DNA from 3 places in the Staphylococcus simiae genome. Region 3 is predicted to be linked to each of the others. Evidence: predicted binding sites of a transcription regulator. Region 3 holds the regulator's gene; each other region holds the start of a gene.

Region 1 (7,001 bases), 820 kb from region 3:
CTTGTTCTTGAATAGCCCAGAAAATCATTCCTAAAATAAATAAAGGAATAAATGCTTTTACGCGAGAGCGTTCAGTATCTGTAATATCCTTACTTTTAATCATTGTCGTAAAGTAAATAACTGGTAAAGCAATACCAAGAATTAAAACAGTATTACTTATTAAATTAAATGAAAACGAATTAGTTATAATGGTTACAGCTAAAACAATTACTACAATGGCAGTAATAATTCCTATCATTGTACCGTATTTTTTCTTTTCTTCAGAACTAAGTGGATTGGTCGGCTTCATACCTACATTACCCAAGTTTTTGCGATTGAAAAGAATATACCAGACTAAACCTAATGCCATACCAATAGCAGCAATTAAGAAACCGCCGTGGAAATTCTTTACATCAAGAAATTGTTGTAAAATAATTGGTGAAATTAAAGCGCCCATATTAACAGACATATAGAAAATTACGAAACCAGCATCCATACGTTTGTCATTTTCTGGATATAAGCGCCCAACAATATTAGAAATATTTGGTTTCATTAAACCAGAACCAATGATGATAAAGAACATGGATGCAAATAGACCAAATAATGCAAATGGTAAACTTAAACAAATATGTCCAATGATAATAGATACAGCACCAATTAAAGTTGCACCACGTGTTCCTGTAATGCGGTCAGCAATCCAACCACCTGGAATAGATGTCATGTAAATTAAAGCTCCGTATACAGACATAATTGACATCGCTGTTGTCTTATCAATGCCTAAACCATTATCAACAATCGCATAGTACATATAGAAAAGTAGTAATGCACGCATGCCATAATAGCTAAATCGTTCCCAGAATTCTACGAAGAAGAGTACGCCTAAACCTCTAGGGTGTCCAAAGAATCCTGTCTGTGGTATTTCTTGTATTTCACTTCCATGGGAGTTGCGTTGTGTCATTGTTACATCCCATCCTTTCTTCCCCTAATACAAAATAAGTAATTAAATCTGATTGTACGCCCGTAAAAAAGAACTTTCAATAAACGCAAAAAAATAGAAATATTTAGAATTTTCTGTTATTGAATACGTACAATAAATTATAGGTAATATAAAAATATACTGAAAACTGACAAAGTGCAATAGCTTTCTATAAAAACATTATTGAATTTTTGTAGAATTACGAATATTAAAATTTTTAAAAATAAAGTATTGAACAATATGGAAGTGGGACAGAAATAATTGTTTCAAAACAAATTATTTCTTAATCCTATCTCAGCAAGATTGACTAGAATTACATAACGTTGATTTATCAACATTTTATAATACAGATAGTTTCTAGCCAATCTGCGTCATGTCGATATAGTACAATTTTTACCTTGGCTTCGCCATTTAATACTTTAATATGAAGATATTAACAGGGATACGTTGATTGGAATTTAAATGGCTATATAAGTAAGTTATCAACAACACTTTTAAATCCTTAATTCTTAAAAAAGAATAATAAAATAACGCTTAAATGACATTTGTATATGACATTTAAGCGTTTATTTATTACATGTTATTAACGGTTGTCAATTTTCTCAGGGTATAGGTCATGATTCATCAAACGATGTTCAGCCATTGTTTCATATTTAGTATTTGGTCGACCATAGTTTGTGTAGGGATCGATTGAAATACCACCACGAGGTGTGAACTTGCCCCATACCTCAATATAATGTGGATCCATAAGTTCAATTAAATCATTCATAATGATATTCATACAATCTTCATGAAAGTCTCCATGATTTCTAAAACTAAATAAATATAATTTTAATGATTTAGATTCAACCATTTTAATGTTAGGTATATAAGAAATATAAATAGTTGCAAAATCAGGTTGACCTGTAATAGGACATAATGAAGTGAATTCTGGACAATTAAATTTTACGAAATAATCGCGACCTTGATGTTTGTTATCAAATGATTCTAAAACATCAGGTCTATAATCAAAGTTATATTGGTTATTTTGATTTCCTAATAATGTAATATCTTGTAATTCATCTTGTTGACGGCCATGTGTCATGATATTCTCTCCTTTATTTTTTAATAAATTAGCTTTTTATGATTTAGCTTCGCGACGTGCTTTATCAAACATATAATAACTTGCACCAATAATTACAACATAACCTAGAGTAGCATATAAATCTGGTGATTCGCCAAATAGAATAAAACCAAATAATGCTGTGAAAATAATTGACGCATATGTGAAAATAGATATATCTTTTGCTGCTGCAAAACTATAGGCAAGTGTAATACCTATTTGACCTACAGCTGCTGATAAACCTGCACCTAATAAATACCATAATTGCAAATTAGACATTGGAACATAGGTGAAGAAAGTAAATGGTATTAATACTACTACAGAAAATAATGAAAAGTAGAATACAATCGTATATGGTCCTTCTCTAGAACTTAATGCTCTTACACATGTATAAGCTGATGCAGCAAAGATACCTGATAATAAACCAATTAATGATGGTATCATCGATGATGAAAATTCAGGTTTCACTATGAGTAACATACCTATAATTGCGATAAGCATAGCTGTAATCTGATACTTTCTAACTTTTTCATGTAAGAAAATTAAACTTAATAAAATAGTCCAAAATGGATTTAACTTCATTAATGAGTCAGCATCACTTAATACCATATGATCAATAGCAAAAATATTTAATAACACACCAATAAGCCCTAATGTAGAACGAGTTATCAGCAAAGGTTGACTAGAAAGTTTACCGAACATTGGTTGTTTGTATTTATAAATAAAATATAAGGGTATAAACATAGCTACTAGGTTTCTAGCTAGTGATTTTTGAAAGACAGGTAAATCTCCGGCCAATCTAAAAAATACTGACATAAAACTGAAGCCGATAGCTGAAATTAAAATTGCAATAATACCTTTTACTTTTGGATTCAATTTTATCGCCTCTTTTATATAAAATTAACGTATATATATTAGCATAAAACAATAAAGTCTGCATAAACAGTTGAAATTTTAGGGAAATGTCTTATAATAATGAATACGAACAAATGTTCTTGTGTGTATTGACGGAAGTTTAAGCATGTATTTGAGAAAGAATGTTTGTGTTATAAACGAATTGATTAACAAATAATTGTATTTAATATATCGAGATAAATTGTCATTTCATTGCCGTGATTGGATTACTGATAATTTATCAAAAAGCAAGTATTATACCCTGAAAAAATTTTTATTTTAGACAAAAATAAATGTAGTTTAGTAGTGGTGCGTGATTAAGACTTTTTACGAACATTCATCCTGAAAAATGGACTTTAAATAAGCTGTGCTCTTATGTATAATGAAACACATAATATAGTGTTAGTAATTTAATACAGACACAATATCTTGTGTTTTGATAGTAAGAGATTTATTTTTGCATAAATTACTTTAAAAGGTAAATTAACACTTAGAAATTATTAAAATTCATCAATTATATAGTAATATTCTTAGAAAAGTGTAGTAAGGTATGATGTAAATATTTTGAGTTATTCACTACAACATGTTGTGGTTAAATAAGTTTACTTAATATTGGCTACTATTTTCTCAAATATCAATCTATAGCAGAAGGTTTGTATTTAAGAAAATGAGTAGCTTCATTAGTTATTGATAAGATGCTACAAACAACAGTGCACTCTTACGTTGTTTAGGCATTTTTTAATTACTCAAGTTACTTATATTTTAGGAGATTGGCGGAAGGAAGGTGATCCAATGAAAGTTATTTATTTTTCATTTACTGGCAATGTTCGTAGATTCATTAAACGTGCCGAAATAACAAACGCGCTAGAAATTACGCAAAGTAATTGTACAGAAGTGATCAATGAACCGTTTATTATTGTTACCGGTACTATTGGATTTGGAGAAGTTCCAAACCCAGTACAATCTTTTTTAGAAGTAAATCATCAAAATTTAGTAGGTGTGGCTGCTAGTGGCAATCGAAATTGGGGACAAAATTTCGCAAAAGCAGGACGCACAATTTCAGAACAATATAATGTCCCTTTATTAATGAAGTTTGAATTGCATGGAACGAATAACGATGTTATAGAATTTAAGAACAAGGTGGGTAATTTGAATGAAAACCATGGACGAGAAAAAGTACAATCATATTGAATTAAATAATGAGGTGACTAAACGACAAGAGAATGGCTTCTTTAGTTTAGATAAAGATCAAGAAGCATTAAGTGTATATCTTGAAGAAATTCACGATAAAACAATTTTCTTTGATAGTGAAATTGAACGATTACATTATTTAGTTGATCATGATTTCTACTTTAATGTTTTTGAAATTTATAGCGAAGAAGATTTAGTTGAGATTACAGACTATGCTAAATCAATACCATTTAAATTTGCGAGTTACATGTCGGCAAGTAAATTCTTTAAAGATTATGCATTAAAAACAAACGATAAAAGTCAATATTTAGAAGATTACAATCAACATGTAGCAATTGTTGCTTTATATTTAGCAAATGGTAATAAAGAGCAAGCTAAACAATTTATTTCTGCAATGGTTGAACAACGTTACCAACCAGCAACACCAACATTCTTAAATGCTGGACGAGCACGTCGTGGTGAATTAGTGTCATGTTTCTTATTAGAAGTAGACGATAGTTTGAATTCAATTAACTTTATTGATTCAACAGCAAAACAGTTAAGTAAAATTGGTGGTGGTGTTGCCATTAACTTATCTAAACTACGTGCACGTGGCGAAGCAATAAAAGGTATTAAAGGTGTAGCTAAAGGTGTGCTACCTGTTGCGAAGTCATTAGAAGGTGGATTTAGTTATGCTGATCAATTAGGACAACGACCAGGTGCTGGTGCTGTTTATTTAAATATTTTCCACTATGATGTCGAAGAATTTTTAGATACTAAAAAAGTAAATGCAGATGAAGATTTACGTTTATCAACGATTTCAACTGGTTTAATTGTCCCTTCGAAATTCTTTGATTTAGCTAAAGAGGGCAAAGATTTTTATATGTTTGCACCACATACAGTTAAACAAGAATATGGTGTCACACTAGACGATATCGATCTTGATAAATATTATGACGATATGGTGCAAAATCCAAACGTCGATAAGAAGAAAAAAGATGCTCGTGAAATGTTGAATTTAATTGCTCAAACACAATTACAATCTGGCTATCCGTACTTAATGTTTAAAGATAATGCTAATAAAGTACATGCCAATTCTAATATCGGTCAAATTAAAATGAGTAATTTATGTACTGAAATTTTCCAATTACAAGAAACGTCAATTATTAATGATTATGGAATTGAAGATGAAATTAAACGTGATATTTCATGTAACTTAGGTTCTTTAAATATTGTGAACGTGATGGAATCTGAAAAATTTAGAGATTCAGTGCATACAGGAATGGATGCTTTGACTGTTGTAAGTGATGAGGCAAATATTCAAAATGCACCAGGAGTTAGAAAAGCTAATAGTGAATTACATTCAGTTGGTTTAGGTGTAATGAACTTACATGGTTACTTAGCTAAAAATAGTATTGGTTATGAATCAGAAGAAGCAAAAGACTTTGCAAATATCTTCTTTATGATGATGAATTATTATTCTCTTGAACGTTCAATGCAAATTGCTAAAGAACGTGGTGTTAAATATAAAGACTTTGATAAATCTGATTATGCTAATGGTAAATATTTTGACTTCTATACTTCTCAAAATTTTGAACCTCAATATGATAAAGTACGTCAACTTTTTGCACATATGGATATTCCAACAGCTGAAGATTGGAAAAAATTGCAACAAGATGTTCAACAGTATGGTTTATATCATGCATATAGATTAGCCATTGCACCAACTCAAAGTATTTCTTATGTTCAAAATGCTACAAGTTCAGTAATGCCAATCGTCGATCAAATTGAACGTCGTACCTATGGTAATGCTGAGACATTTTATCCAATGCCATTTTTATCACCACAAACAATGTGGTACTATAAATCAGCATTTAATACTGATCAAATGAAATTAATTGACTTAATTTCAACAATTCAAACACACGTTGACCAAGGTATTTCAACAATTCTTTATGTAAATTCAGAAATATCTACACGTGAACTTGCGCGTTTATATGTCTATGCTCATCATAAAGGATTGAAATCATTGTATTATACTCGTAACAAGTTATTAAGTGTTGAAGAATGTACAAGCTGCGCAATATAAACATATAGAGACGAATAGACATCACCATTGCAACGAAATTGTTGATGGTGATGTTGAAATGTCTTGTTATTAGTGATTTACATATAGGAGGAAATTATATTCATGATAGCTGTAAATTGGAATACTCAAGAAGATATGACAAACATGTTTTGGCGCCAAAATATCTCTCAAATGTGGGTTGAAACAGAGTTTAAAGTATCAAAAGATATCGCAAGCTGGAAAACATTATCTCATGCAGAACAAGAAGCATTTAAAAAAGCTTTAGCTGGATTAACAGGCTTAGACACACATCAAGCAGATGATGGTATGCCATTAGTTATGCTACATACAACTGACTTAAGAAAAAAAGCTGTCTATTCATTCATGGCTATGATGGAACAAATCCATGCTAAAAGTTATTCTCATATTTTTACTACATTATTACCATCTGCTGAAACGAACTACTTGTTAGATGAATGGGTACTTGAAGAGCCACATTTAAAATATAAATCAGACAAGATTGTCAGCAATTATCATAAACTTTGGGGTAAAGAAGCTTCAATTTATGATCAATATATGGCTAGAGTTTCAAGTGTCTTTCTAGAGACGTTCTTATTCTATTCAGGTTTCTATTATCCTCTATATTTAGCTGGTCAAGGTAAAATGACGACTTCAGGTGAAATTATTCGTAAAATTTTATTAGATGAATCGATTCATGGTGTGTTCACTGGTTTGGATGCTCAAAGTTTACGTAATGAATTATCTGAAAGTGAAAAACAAAAAGCAGATCAAGAAATGTACAAATTATTGGA
Region 2 (7,001 bases), 980 kb from region 3:
AAGGTTCTAACCAAGTGGCCATATGGAAAAAGTCTCTTAACATATTACCGAAACCAGTAACAGTCGTCTCCATTATGAACACAGTTGGTCCTACAATAAAAACAAAAGCTAATAAAATAAACGATAACCAAACATTGACGTCACTTAGCTTTTGAATACCTTTTTTTAGGCCAGTATATGAACTAATGGCGAAAATAACCGTAATAGTTAATAAAATTGCCGAACGTAAAATCATGTTACTACCATCTAAACCTGTTAAACGTTCAATACCAGCAGAAATGAGTGGTACACCTAACGCAAGCGATGTTGCCGCACCGCCTAGCAAGCCGAAAATAAATAATATATCTACAACTTTACCTAACAATTTATCAGTTTGTCCTTTTAAAATTGGTCGACAAGCCTGACTTATTTTGTATACAGGTTGTTTCTTTACAAATACTAAGTAACCAATCGGTAATGCAGGTAACACATATATTGCCCAGGCAATAGGTCCCCAATGGAACATACCGTATTGTGTAGCAAATTGTAATGCTTCATCACTCATACTTTTAGCACCGTTGGGTGGAACTTGATAATAGAAAGCCCACTCTATCACGCCCCAGTACAGAATATCCGAACCAATACCAGCACAAAATAACATTGCTGCCCATGTAAATGTATTAAATTCAGGAGTATCAGTAGCTTTACCAAGCGTTACATTACCATATTTTCCAAATGCGATATACATCACAAAACAGAAGATCGCCAGTCCCATAAATAAATATATCGAACCAATTGAATTAGAAATGGCACTATTAATTCCAGTAATTATATCTTCACTTGCTTTAGGAAATGCCATCATAGGAATAACTGCAAAAAGAAGTACAGCAACTGTACCTATGAAGGTCGTCCAGTCCATAACTCTCTTTTTTTTCAATTGTGCTCCCCCTAATTATTAAATTTGATGAATCTGTCGTTGATTGCTTCCACTATGTAATAATTATCATGATTCACAAAATTGACAATAACGAATATTAAATAATAATGCAAATTACATACAGTTTTAAAATCGTCTTTATTGAATATTTATATAATTTTAAGGGGTATTTAAGAAATTTTTTTAGCTCTAATACAGTTGTGTAAAGTTTGGATTTAACGTATTTAATATATTTTTCTATTGTCGTAATTTGTATATTTATACACAAATAAATTATTTTTATTTATTTTTAGTGAGTAATGATAGGACAGTCTTCCCTCTCACTTAATTGATTTTTTGATAACTTATTTACATTATTTATTAAAAGTAATTTCTTAATTTATCTCGGCATAATTTACACTAATATTGGAACAACATAATCTTATTTGACTGATTTTTGCTTTGATTTTATAACCACATTTTGAATAGGAAATGCACAACAATAAAAAATGAGACGGAATGACAATAATTTTTCTGGAAATTATTGTGTCATTCCATCCCAACAAGACTTAATATGGTGATAAAACGTTGTATTATTTAATGTTTTATAAGTTAGACAGTTATTGCCAACGCAGCATAATAAGTAAAAAGTTTTCATACTACGCCTTCTAATGTGATCGATTAACTAACAATATACTCAACCATCTTGTCAGACATTAATGACTGTTGAACATCAATGATGCGTTGATTTAACGAACCTTTGTAAGGTAAGTTAGGTTGATATAAATGTTGTATAAATAAGCCATCTATTAACACATCTATTAAGCTCAACATATCATATCGCTGATCGTAATCTCGTACTAAATATTCGTATAAGAATCCTGTCCAAACCCAAATCGTTTTAGAATATCCAAAACGTTGTCTAAATGCTTGAACAAGTTTCAAACTAATATCCAAATTACAAAATGGTTCGCCACCAAGTATACTCAATCCTGAAATGTACGATTGATCACAATAATCTAATATTTCTTCCAATATTGCTGGTGAAAATGGCTCTCCATATGTAAATTTTTGTGCAGCTTTGTTATAGCATCCTAAACAGTTAAAAGGGCATCCCGATACATATACACTACAACGTACACCTTCACCATCTACAAAGCTATGCGTTTCTATTTTAGCAATATAGCCTTGTCCAGTTTTAATATCTAATATCGACATTATTTCGGTGCCTTCATGTGTTTAACACGTGCACACATTTCTTGATATCTTCCTTTGATTACAGGACGTTGCACTGGATTGCCCAAATAGCCGCAAGTACGCTTAACGACATCAACTGTTTTAGGATTATGATTGCCACAATGTGGACATTGATAACCTTGTGCTGTGGTATCAAAGTCTCCATCAAAACCACACTCATAACAATGATCTATTGGAATATTAGTACCTAAATAACCCACTTTATCATATGAATAATCCCATACCGCTTCTAGCGCTTTCAAGTTATGGTTCAGTTTAGGATACTCACAATAATGAATAAAACCACCACTGGCATAATATGGATATTCTTTTTCAAAATCTAATTTTTCAAATGGTGTTACATCTTTCCGTACATCATAATGAAATGAATTTTGATAATAACCTTTGTCAGTAATGTCTGGAATATCTCCAAATCGCTGCTGATCTAAACGACAAAAGCGATCAGTTAAAGACTCACTTGGTGTGCTATAAACACTAAACCATACATCATAACGTGACGTCCACATCAACTGATATCGTTTCATTTCTTTTAAAATTTCTAACGTGAAATCTTTAGCTTCTTTAGACGTTTCCCAGTCGGGTCCATAAAAGACTGTTGCTGCTTCATATAAACCAATATACCCCATTGAAATCGTTGCGCGTTGATTGTCAAATAATCTCGACACGCTGTCATCTTCTGACAATTTATATTTAAATGCCCCACTTTTATACAAAATAGGTGCATTATTAGGGACTGCATCTTTAAGTCGTTGAATACGATAAAGTAATGCATCATGTAATACTTCCATACGTTCATAAAAAATTTCCCAAAAGCGTGTCATATCACCTTTTGATTCTATCGCTATTCTCGGTATGTTTAGTGTTACTACACCAAGATTACAACGTCCACTATTTTCAAACTGACCTTTGTCATCTTTCCAACTTGGTAAAAATGAGCGACAACCCATTGGCGCTTTAAAATCACCTAAAATATCTACTAACGTATCGTAGTTTAAAATGTCTGGGTACATTCTTTTAGTCGCACATTCTAATGCTAATTGCTTAATATCATAATTAGGATCTTGCGCACTAAAGTTAATCCCTTTTTTGATTGAAAAAACTAACTTCGGAAAAATTGCTGTCGTACGATCTTTGCCTAAACCTTTAATACGTGTATGTAATATCGCTTGCTGTATTTTACGACTAAGTTTATCAGTACCTAACCCAAATCCTAATGTAACAAATGGCGTTTGACCATTCGATGTATATAACGTATTAATTTCATACTCCAAACTTTCAATAGCATCATTAATATCTTGCGTCACTTGTTGTTCAACATATAATTCTATTTCAGTTTCTTTAACAAATTGTTTAGCTACTTGTCTATGTCTTTGTTCATTATACTTGGCGTATGTACTTAATAGTTCATCAACCCGATCAACTGTACATCCACCATATTGACTACTTGAGACATTGGCAATAATTTGCACGAGTTGTGCTGATGCTGTCTGTATAGATTTAGGTGATGTTACATTGGCATTTCCTATGTTAAATCCATTCTGCAACATATCTTGTGCATCTATTAAACAACAATTAGTGAGCGGTTGAAATGGATGGTAATCTAAATCATGAAAATGTATGTCACCATTTTGATGTGCTTGGGCAACATGTTTAGGTAACAAATAGTTTAGAGCATATGATTTGGAAACAATTCCTGCAGTTAAGTCTCTCATTGTTGAAAATGTGTCACTATCTTTATTGGCATTTTCATTAACAATAGTTGGATCTTTAGAAATCAAACCAGTTAACGCTTCTTCGATTTGATTCAAATTTATCACTTCTTTCTATATATGGTGTCTATATCCAAAATAGAACACAATATATAGTATTTCAAATGAGATTCGACCAGTTAACCAAAACGTCAAAAAGTTATTAACAATTGGTGACTTAATTGTAGAACACAATATTTTAAAGTCATAGTTAAATTCAATATCATAGGTTTGTTGTATGATGCTTTTTAAATTCTAATTATTCAGTAGTCTAAACAGTTAATGACAGCTTTAAATAGCTACAACTCCCATTAACATGGCGATAACCAACATGACGATTGCAAATCCCCAAATCCAGAAAAAGGCATATTTAATATATGTTCCCATATTGGCTTCGGCCAATCCAATAGCAAGCCATAACGCAGGTGAGAACGGACTGACAAAAGTTCCAATAATGTTACCAATGACCATGGCATAAGCAGTTGATACTGCAGGTACCCCAAATTGACTCGCTGTCTGTTCAACAATTGGTAATACTGCAAAATAATATGCATCCGTACTTGTTAATAGATCCAAAGGCACACCGAATAGCCCAACAATGACGTGTATATATGGTCCAACTTCAGCTGGAATGATTTTAATAAAGTCTGTAGCAATCGATTTCAACATACCTGTTTCATTTAGCACACCTAAAAACATACCTGCAGCAATAATAACTGTTGCCATCATCAATGCATTAGGCGCATGTGCTTTTAAACGATCCATTTGTTCGTCTACTGATTTAAAGTTAATAATTAGAGCTAACGACACACCTATCATAAATGCAAATTCCGGAGGTGCGATATTCACCAACATTGCGATAATAACTAATAATGTTAATACTACATTGATCCATTTAATATATGGATTATATTTTGCTCTTCCTCTAACAGGAAACTTAATTTCTTGATCTCGTTCGTAAATTTGCACTAATTTATGTATATCAATATCTTGTGTTTCACTTAATTCTCCTCTAGCAATTGCCTTTTTAATACGTTGTTTTTCTCTATATCCTAAATAAGCAGCAAACAACATAACTAAGACGAAACCTATAATTTGAATGGGTATCAAACCATACCATAATTCATTAACACTTTTAGCTTTTAGTACTGTTGCCACACGTGCCATTGGACCACCCCAAGGCACCATATTCATAATTGCCGCACTTAGAGCTAATAACAATATCAATAGGTATTTATTCATATTTAAGGCTTTATATAATGGTAATAATGCTGGTATAGATAGTAAAAATGTGACTGCTCCAGCACCATCTAATTGTGCCAACGTACCAATTAAAGCTGTCATAACACATACAATAATAACGTTACCACGTGTCATAAGTATTAATCTTTTGACAAGTGGTTTAAACAAACCACTATCTGTCATTATGCCAAAGAAGATAATGGCAAAAATGAACATAATAACTACACTCATGACTTGATCTAATCCTTTAGAAAAGAAAGAAACTAAGTCAGAGACACTATAACCTAATATCATTGCTCCAAGACAAGGAATAAGTGTCATACCAACTATTGGACTAATTTTTTGGGCGATGAGTAGTCCTACAATAGAAATAATGATAATAAGCCCCATGATTGTTAACCATAAATGATCCCCGTGCATAATTCGTGCCCCCCTATAACGTTTAACCTATGAAATTTACATAATATTATGAAATTATTTACACCATTGTAACAAAGAAAGGGTGTTGTGTGGAAGCGTTTTCTTGTTTGTATGTGATTAAGTGAATATATGTTCAAGAGAAACAATAGAATCAATAATCTTCAATTAAATTACCGAAAAGCTATTATTAAGTACTCTAGCTTATACTTTTTAGTATTATTAGTATAATATTCTAATGTTTTTGTTTTTTTAATATCATAAATATTATTTTTTATTAACAAAAACATCAAAATAGTATATATTTGAAATAAATAAAAATAAAGGAGGATGCAATATGGCTGAACAACAAAAAGATAATAACACTTTAGTATTTATCATCCTTGGTTGGGTATTTTCAGTTTTATCATTACTTTTCTTACCTATCGTATTCGGACCTGCAGGGGTTGTTTTTGGTGCCTTAACGATTAGTAAAGGTAAAAAAACACATGGTATCATTATTATTGTCGCTGCAATCGTTTTTGCTTTAATCGGTTTTGCATTAGGATATATGATAGCTTCACAGGCAACTGCATAATTCCAACTAACAGATATAACTTATACAACTTAAAATTTTAATATAATATACAAACTGAGGTTTAACACTATTACGCTTGCCATTCCAATTCATCAGACAATTTTTAAATTTAATTGGATGACAATAGCTATTACTAAAAAGCCGACTAAGTTGATACTTACTATCAAAACTTAGTCGGCTTTTTATATATTTAGTTATACTTCTACAATGCACTATCTATTCCTTTACTTTAAGGTTTTTAGCCACTCTAGAAACTGTTGTTGCTTTGCTATATCTAGATACTCTAACTCCGTTATTTGTGTTAATAAACGTTGTTTTTGTTCGTGAGACATATTAAGGCATTTTATTATTTGTCTACTCGTATATAAAAATTGAATAAATGGCGCATAAGATGACGGATATAACACTTTTAATTGCTCTATAATGTATTTAGTTAGTTTGGGGCTTGCACCATCTGTTGAGACACTAATAGATAATCTATCTCTATTAAACGTACTCGGAAAACTAACATCTCCACTCTCTGCTTCACTAGCATGATTGAATAGCGTATGTTTGGGAATAGCTAGTTGAACTTGCCTATTCACTTCAGGTTGATTGGTAGCTGCTACCACAAAGTCTGCATGTTCAACATCGCCAACTTCAAATTGCTTTCTTTTCCAAACAACCTTATGTTGCTTAACTAATACTTGTATAGCGTCATTAATAGTTGGACTAATGACAATAATGTGTTGGCTATAGTTACTTAATGTTTGTGCTTTACGGCTTGCAACCTTGCCACCACCAACAATGATGACTTCTTTATCTGTTAAATCTATCAATAAGGGCATCTTCATCTAGCCATCTAACCTCCATTAACTCATCTTCC
Region 3 (7,001 bases):
AAATGATTTACCCGTTCCAAACGCCCCATATAAATATAAACCTTTAACTGTGTCACCATTTGTAATGGCCGTACAAATCTCATCAGCAGCCATAGCTACATCTAAGCGTTCGCGGTTAGTCATATAAATATCTTTTAACTTGGCATTTAAAGTATCACGTTGCATATGATGTGACGTGATTAATTGTGAGTCAAAGCGTTCCTCATCATATTTAATTTTACAAGGACATGGTAAATAACGAATTTTGATACGATTGTTTTCAATATACAACTCTGGCACATGCCCTTTGACAAAATTAGGACAATTTGCAAAAGTATGTCCATCATAATGTTTTTGTTGATCTTTATACTCTTGCAAGACATTTAAATCTTCATCAATCATAGCATTGGTTAATTCTGATTGATGTTGTTGTAAGAATGCTTTAACATCCGGGTCATTCACAACATCTTTTTTTATTTTGGCAATTCGTTGTTCTAAATCTTTAGATGACCCCATAATATTTTGGAAACTCTTCATTAATTGTCATCCTCCTCCCATTTTTTAGATAATCTAGCTAAAAATTCCTGTCGATCTTGTTCTAACTTTTGGTCATTTTGTTCATTGTCATTATTCGTCTTATTAGCTAATTCTCGTTCTGCCAACCATTTCGGTGTCTTTTCTTTAGAAATTAATTTGCGCTGGCGATGATAAGCTGAATTTTTACCACTTTGATAGTTACCATGATCTTGTTTTGGCTGGTTAACTTTTTTAGCGTAGTTATAAGCCTCTTTAGCAGTTTTAATATCTTTTTTCTTCCAATTTGATGCTATTTCAAATATATATGCTTTAGGTAATTTCATATCTTCTTTTAACATGACAAATTGTAGCAATACATTGATAACGCCAAATGACATCTTTTCACGATCTATTAACTCTTCAATCATTGCTTTTTGAGATATTGTTGGTTCAGATTCTGACCATGAAGCTAACATATCTATCGGACTTGTTTGCTCTAACAATTCAAACCAATCTTCTAAATTATCTTGTGGATTAAAATCTTCTTTTTGTGTTTGAGATTTAGCTTCGTTAGTTGTATTAACTTGAAGTTTAGGCATACGATTATCATGTTCTATTAAATAATAAGAGCGTGCCTCTTTTCTCATATCTTCAAATGATAACTGTTGTCCACTAGTAATTGACTTAAGGATTACATGTTTCATACCGTCTGGTGTCAACCCATATAGCGTTGCCAATTGAATAATTAATTGTTTAGCCTCTTTCGTAATAATTTCTTTGCTTATAAAATGCTTGCCTAACATTTGACTTAACATGTCAAAATCAAATGTCTCATCTGATAAATCCATACCTTGATAACTTTGATTTATCGGAATATCAGACGTGTCAATATCAACTTTAGTTGTTGGTACTTTAAAAACATCCGTAAAAGTTCTTGTCGTTTGTTTAAAAGCTGACAAATCTTTTTGCTGATATTCAAAATAATGTTTCAACTCTTGGAATCTTTTATGATCAACTTCACTATATAAAAAAATAGACAACATTGGATCATTAAAAAACAAATGCGCAGTGGGAGGTTGAATCAATTCATAGACAAATTGAGATTCTTCCTTATTATGCTTAACGAATGTTTTAACTAATCCAATTGCTTCTAGCAAATCCATTTGTTGTCTAAATTCTAGTAAATTTAATTTTAATTCATTCATAAATACGTAATGTGACAAATAATGGGAAGACGTTCTATGACGTTCCACAAATTGTGTCATAAAATGGTATAGTCCAATAGCTTTTGAACCAATCAATGGTGTAAACAATCGATTTAAGACATCCAAATGACTCTGATTCAATTCGAAATATTGTATCACTTCGAATTGATCTTGTGGTCTTAAACCAAATTCGTATGCTTGCAAACCCATTTAGTTATCACTCCGTTTATTGTCACTTAAAATACCTTGCATTGATGCTAATAGTTGATCAACATCTTTAAATTCTTTATATACCGAAGCAAATCTAACATATGATACTTGGTCAACATTCATTAATAAATTCATAACATGCTCTCCAATATCACGTGATGATACCTCTGTATGTCCTTCATCTCTTAATTGCCATTCTACTTTATTTGTAATGTCCTCTAATTGTTGAAATCTAACTGGTCTCTTTTCACAAGAACGTACTAATCCATTTAATATTTTATCTCTTAAAAATTGCTCTCTGGTACCATCTTTTTTCACTACTATTAATTGACTTACTTCAATATGTTCAAATGTAGTGAAACGTATACCGCAATTTTCACATTCTCTGCGACGACGAATCGCATTTATTTCTTCTGCATGTCTTGAATCAACAACTTTAGAATGTGTCGAATTACATTTTGGGCATTTCATTACATCACCATCTTTATTTTGATTATGCCTCATTATACTATAATTTAAGGTATGACAAAAGAAACGACTTTTCATTATCAAAATCAAGCAATAAAAATATAGCAAAACGATTCATTTATACAGTATTATGCAAGTTGTACACTAAGACGATATAGAAATAATCCCTAAGAAATAGATATATATTAATGCGTTGGTCGACACTTATGACAAACATACTTTTCGACAACAGTGTTTAAACAACTCAAAAGTATTAAAGCTTTGTTAAACAGATAAGTCTTATCACTGTAAAAAATAACAAAACACTTACACAAAGTTTATTAAGTATCCACCATTAGCCAAAGTTATTATTTAATCTAGACTAATTTTTGATGGACACAATCATTCAACTTTGCATAAGTGTTAAATCATTATCATTTATTTAAGTTAACTTGCATTAACCATTTTTTCAGAAGTCATTAACTGGCCAAGCTGTTTAGCTACATCAACTACTCTATTTGAATAACCCCATTCATTATCATACCAAGCAATCACTTTAACTTTGTTATTTCCCATAACCATAGTTGATTGAGCATCGATAATTGCTGAATGTGGATTAGTATTAAAATCAACTGAAACTAACGGTTCATGCTCAACTTCAACAATACCTTCTAAACCAGCATTTTCAAATGCTTTATTAACCGCTTCAGCAGTTACTTGTTGTTCTAAGTCAACAACTAAGTCGACTAATGAGACATTTTTCGTTGGTACACGTAAAGCCATACCATGTAATTTACCTTCTAGTTCTGGTAACACTTCTTTCAATGCTTTTGCTGCACCAGTTGAAGTCGGAATAATACTTTCATTACAAGAACGCGCACGTCGTAAATCTTTATGTGGATTATCTATATTTTTTTGATCATTTGTGATGGCATGAACTGTAGTCATTAAACCATTAATAATGCCAAAATTATCATTTAGAACTTTAGCTACAGGTCCGATACAATTCGTTGTACATGATGCATTACTAAAGATATCATATTGGTCAATATCTAATTGATTGTCATTAACACCTTTCACAATCATCTGTACATCTCCACCTTTTGATGGTCCTGTTAACAGTACTTTTTTAGCTCCTGCATTAATGTGTGCAATTGCTTTGTCACCATGATTAAATTTACCTGTAGCATCTATAACAATATCAATATCTAACTCATTCCAAGGTAAATTTTCAGGATTTCTATCAGCTACTAATTTGATTTCATGGTCTCCTACTTTCAAACCACTTTCTATAGGTTCTACTTTTACATCATATTTACCATGAGTAGTATCATAATTAATTAGATGAGCAATTGTTTCGGGAGGATAGCTCGCATTAATTGCTACTATATTTAAATCTTCTTGTTGTAAAGCAATTCTTAATACCATTCTACCTATTCTACCCATACCATTAATTGCAATATTTGTCGACATTAAAAGCACCCCTTGATTTTTATGTGTTATACTTTATGCAAATAGTATATCATAATAAAATATTTTTGAAAGCGTTTTCTTTAAACTTTTTAAAATTCTCTAACATATCTATTTTTATCTTATTAAGTATTTATCACAAAATGAAACTCACCATAACCAAATATGAACATATTAATAAACGCTTGCTTGAAATATTATTATGAGTGTTCACCATACCGATCTTTGTAGCTATTAAAAAACAATTTACTATGTTAAAGATACTTTGTTTTGCATTTACATCAAAGTATTGCTTTTATATAAAGAAAACAGTAGTACAATAAATTTTCGCTAAAATTATTGCACTACTGTATTAAAATTTACCTTTCTAGTTTAAACACTTAACTAGTTATTGATCAAATGTTGACATTTGTATATCAGTCACATTTCATTATAGCTTTGGTGTAACTATATTATTTAATTATTACTACCACTATAATCTGGTTTTTCAATATAACCTTCTTCTTCAAGTAAACGTTCAACATTTTGTTTAAGTTCTAATTTATCACCTAGATTGTCAATAACATGATCAGCCATTCTACTTTTCTTATCAATGGCTATTTGACTATATACTCGTGCTCTTGAGTCTTCTATAGAAAGATCATTTCGTTGCATTAGACGCTCAATTTGTATACTTTCAGAAGTATATACAACCCATACTTCGTCCACTGTATGTTGTAAGTCATTTTCAAATAATAATGGAATATCCATTATAACATTGTGACCTTCTTTTAAAAGTTGTTCTTTATCGTCTTCCATAATCTCTCTTACAATTGGATGGACAATAGCATTTAATTCTAAACGTTTTTCAGGATGATTAAATACTAATTCGCCCATGTATGCTCGGTCCATTTCTCCATTATCATCCAGGGCTTCTTCTCCAAATGTTTCAATAATTTGTTTTAAACCTTTGCTACCTTTTTCAACTGCTTGTCTTGAGGCTTTATCTGCATCAACTACTTTAAATCCATAAACAGTTAATATATCTGATACTGTTGATTTTCCTGATGCAATGCCTCCTGTTAATCCGATTACTTTTGGCATAGTTTCACTCTTTCTTTATTTCTGACATGTTGGGCAATAATGACTATTTCTAGTTGCTATTACCTGTGTTTCTATATGGTCACCACAAACTTTACAGTTATTCTGTTTATATACATTTAAATGCAATTGCATTGCACCAGTTTTACCGTCTGCATGTCGGTAATCTGAGAAGCTTGTTCCACCATATTTGATACCTTCTTCTAATACTTCTCTAACATAATAAAACACCATTTCTTGTTGTTGATGTGACAATTCACTAACTTTTTTATCAGGGCGTATACCTGCTCTAAAAAGTGCTTCACATGCATAAATATTACCACAACCTGCAATAACTTTATGATCTAGAATAACCTGTTTAATTGGTTTGTTAATATTAGATTTTTGGTTGATACGTTTTAAATAATACATTAATGCTTCATCAGTAAATGGTTCTGGAGCAATATCTAAAAATGGCGGATACGCTTCAATAGTAGCAACATTTCTAATTTCACCAAAACGTCGAATATCTGAAAACACTAACTTTTTACCATTAGATAATTCAAAAATAACGTGCCAATGTTTACGATAATTAGGAATTAAAATATCATCTAGTTGATCAACTATAAAAAAACCACCTGCCATGCCTAAATGACTAATAAGCACTCGTTGATCATGGTCATTCTCAATATTAAATACGATATATTTACTACGTCTAGTTACTTTGTTAATGATATAACCTTCAGTCAATTGTTTGAAGGTATCAAGTTCAATTCCTTTAATAATAGTTGCTCTTCCAGAATCTTTACCTTCGATAACTTTTGGTGAGAACAATACTTTGTCAATTGTTTCTCCAATAATAAAGGGTTCAATTCCACGTTTAACGTGTTCTACTTCTGGTAATTCAGGCATAGTTTTAACCTCACTTTATTTTGCATCGTACCAGGTTGGACCATAACTTGAATCTACTTTTAATGGAACATCCAATTGTATGGCATTTTCCATAACCTCTTCAACAAATTTGCTAAAATCTTCAACTTCTGACTTAGGTACTTCAAAAATCAATTCATCATGTACTTGTAATAATAATGTTGCATGATAGTTTGTATCTTTCACTTTGTCAGCAAATTGTACCATAGCAAGTTTAATAATATCTGCTGCACTTCCTTGAATTGGTGTGTTCATAGCAGTACGCTCAGCAAAACTTCTTAAATTAAAATTACGGCTAGTGATATCAGGAATATAACGTCTACGATGTAATAATGTTTCAACGTATCCAACTGCTTTGGCATCTTTAACTATATCTGACATATATTGTTTTACACCAGGGAAACTATCTAAATAGTCATCAATAAAAGCTTTTGCTTTTTTTCGCGTTATTCCTAAACTTTGGCTTAGGCCGTAATCACTAATACCATATACGATGCCAAAGTTAACTGCTTTTGCTTGTCGGCGCATTAAACTGTCTACTTCGCCAGCTTCAACCCCAAATACTTTCATTGCAGTAGCCGTGTGGATATCATCACCATTAATAAACGCTTCTTTCATACTCTCATCTTGAGTGATATGTGCTAGCACTCGTAGTTCAATTTGTGAATAGTCAGCTGATAAAATAACGCTATCTTTAGATGTCGGTTTAAATGCTTTACGTATTTTTCGTCCTTCTTCCAATCTGACAGGGATATTTTGCAGATTTGGATCTATACTAGACAATCGTCCAGTTTGTGCCAATGTTTGATTAAATCTTGTGTGAATACGTTGGTCATCACTAATTACTTTTTGTAATCCTTCAACATATGTTGACTGTAATTTAGACAGTTGTCGATATTCTAAAATGTAATCAATGATTGGATGCTCACCTTGCAATTGTTCTAACACATCTACAGCAGTAGAATATCCTGTTTTGGTCTTTTTAATAACTGGTAATTTAAGTGTTTCAAATAGCACAACACCTAACTGTTTAGGAGAATTAATATTAAATTGTTCTCCTGCTGCTTCATGAATATTATTGATTAAGACATCAAGTTTCTGTTGTATCTCTTGTTCCATTTCTTTTAAATCATTAACATCAGTATATATACCTGTTTCTTCCATTTGACTTAAAATTCGTGCTAA

What was found. The regulator NrdR, encoded in region 3, represses ribonucleotide reductase genes. The targets are predictions, from matches to a motif close to AACACNATATATNGTGTT.
Region 1: nrdI (class Ib ribonucleoside-diphosphate reductase assembly flavoprotein NrdI) is a predicted target of NrdR. The motif match lies at 3,527-3,544, and genes of this name have one in related genera.
Region 2: nrdD (anaerobic ribonucleoside-triphosphate reductase) is a predicted target of NrdR. The motif match lies at 4,004-4,021, and genes of this name have one in related genera.

Annotation. Positions count from the first base shown of each region.
Region 1 covers NZ_CP071589.1:709,194-716,194, forward strand. Annotated here, with positions in the region: gene J3R86_RS03170 (peptide MFS transporter) at 1-937, opposite strand, end outside; gene queF (preQ(1) synthase) at 1,539-2,039, opposite strand; gene J3R86_RS03180 (DMT family transporter) at 2,076-2,933, opposite strand; gene nrdI (class Ib ribonucleoside-diphosphate reductase assembly flavoprotein NrdI) at 3,744-4,142, shown strand; gene nrdE (class 1b ribonucleoside-diphosphate reductase subunit alpha) at 4,105-6,210, shown strand; gene nrdF (class 1b ribonucleoside-diphosphate reductase subunit beta) at 6,313-7,001, shown strand, end outside.
Region 2 covers NZ_CP071589.1:2,507,835-2,514,835, forward strand. Annotated here, with positions in the region: gene J3R86_RS11630 (BCCT family transporter) at 1-916, opposite strand, end outside; gene nrdG (anaerobic ribonucleoside-triphosphate reductase activating protein) at 1,577-2,113, opposite strand; gene nrdD (anaerobic ribonucleoside-triphosphate reductase) at 2,113-3,960, opposite strand; gene J3R86_RS11645 (CitMHS family transporter) at 4,192-5,562, opposite strand; gene J3R86_RS11650 (hypothetical protein) at 5,897-6,136, shown strand; gene J3R86_RS11655 (NAD(P)-binding protein) at 6,361-6,969, opposite strand.
Region 3 covers NZ_CP071589.1:1,526,661-1,533,661, forward strand. Annotated here, with positions in the region: gene dnaI (primosomal protein DnaI) at 1-516, opposite strand, end outside; gene J3R86_RS06865 (replicative helicase loading/DNA remodeling protein DnaB) at 516-1,910, opposite strand; gene nrdR (transcriptional regulator NrdR) at 1,911-2,381, opposite strand; gene J3R86_RS06875 (glyceraldehyde-3-phosphate dehydrogenase) at 2,805-3,830, opposite strand; gene coaE (dephospho-CoA kinase) at 4,284-4,910, opposite strand; gene mutM (bifunctional DNA-formamidopyrimidine glycosylase/DNA-(apurinic or apyrimidinic site) lyase) at 4,926-5,798, opposite strand; gene polA (DNA polymerase I) at 5,814-7,001, opposite strand, start outside.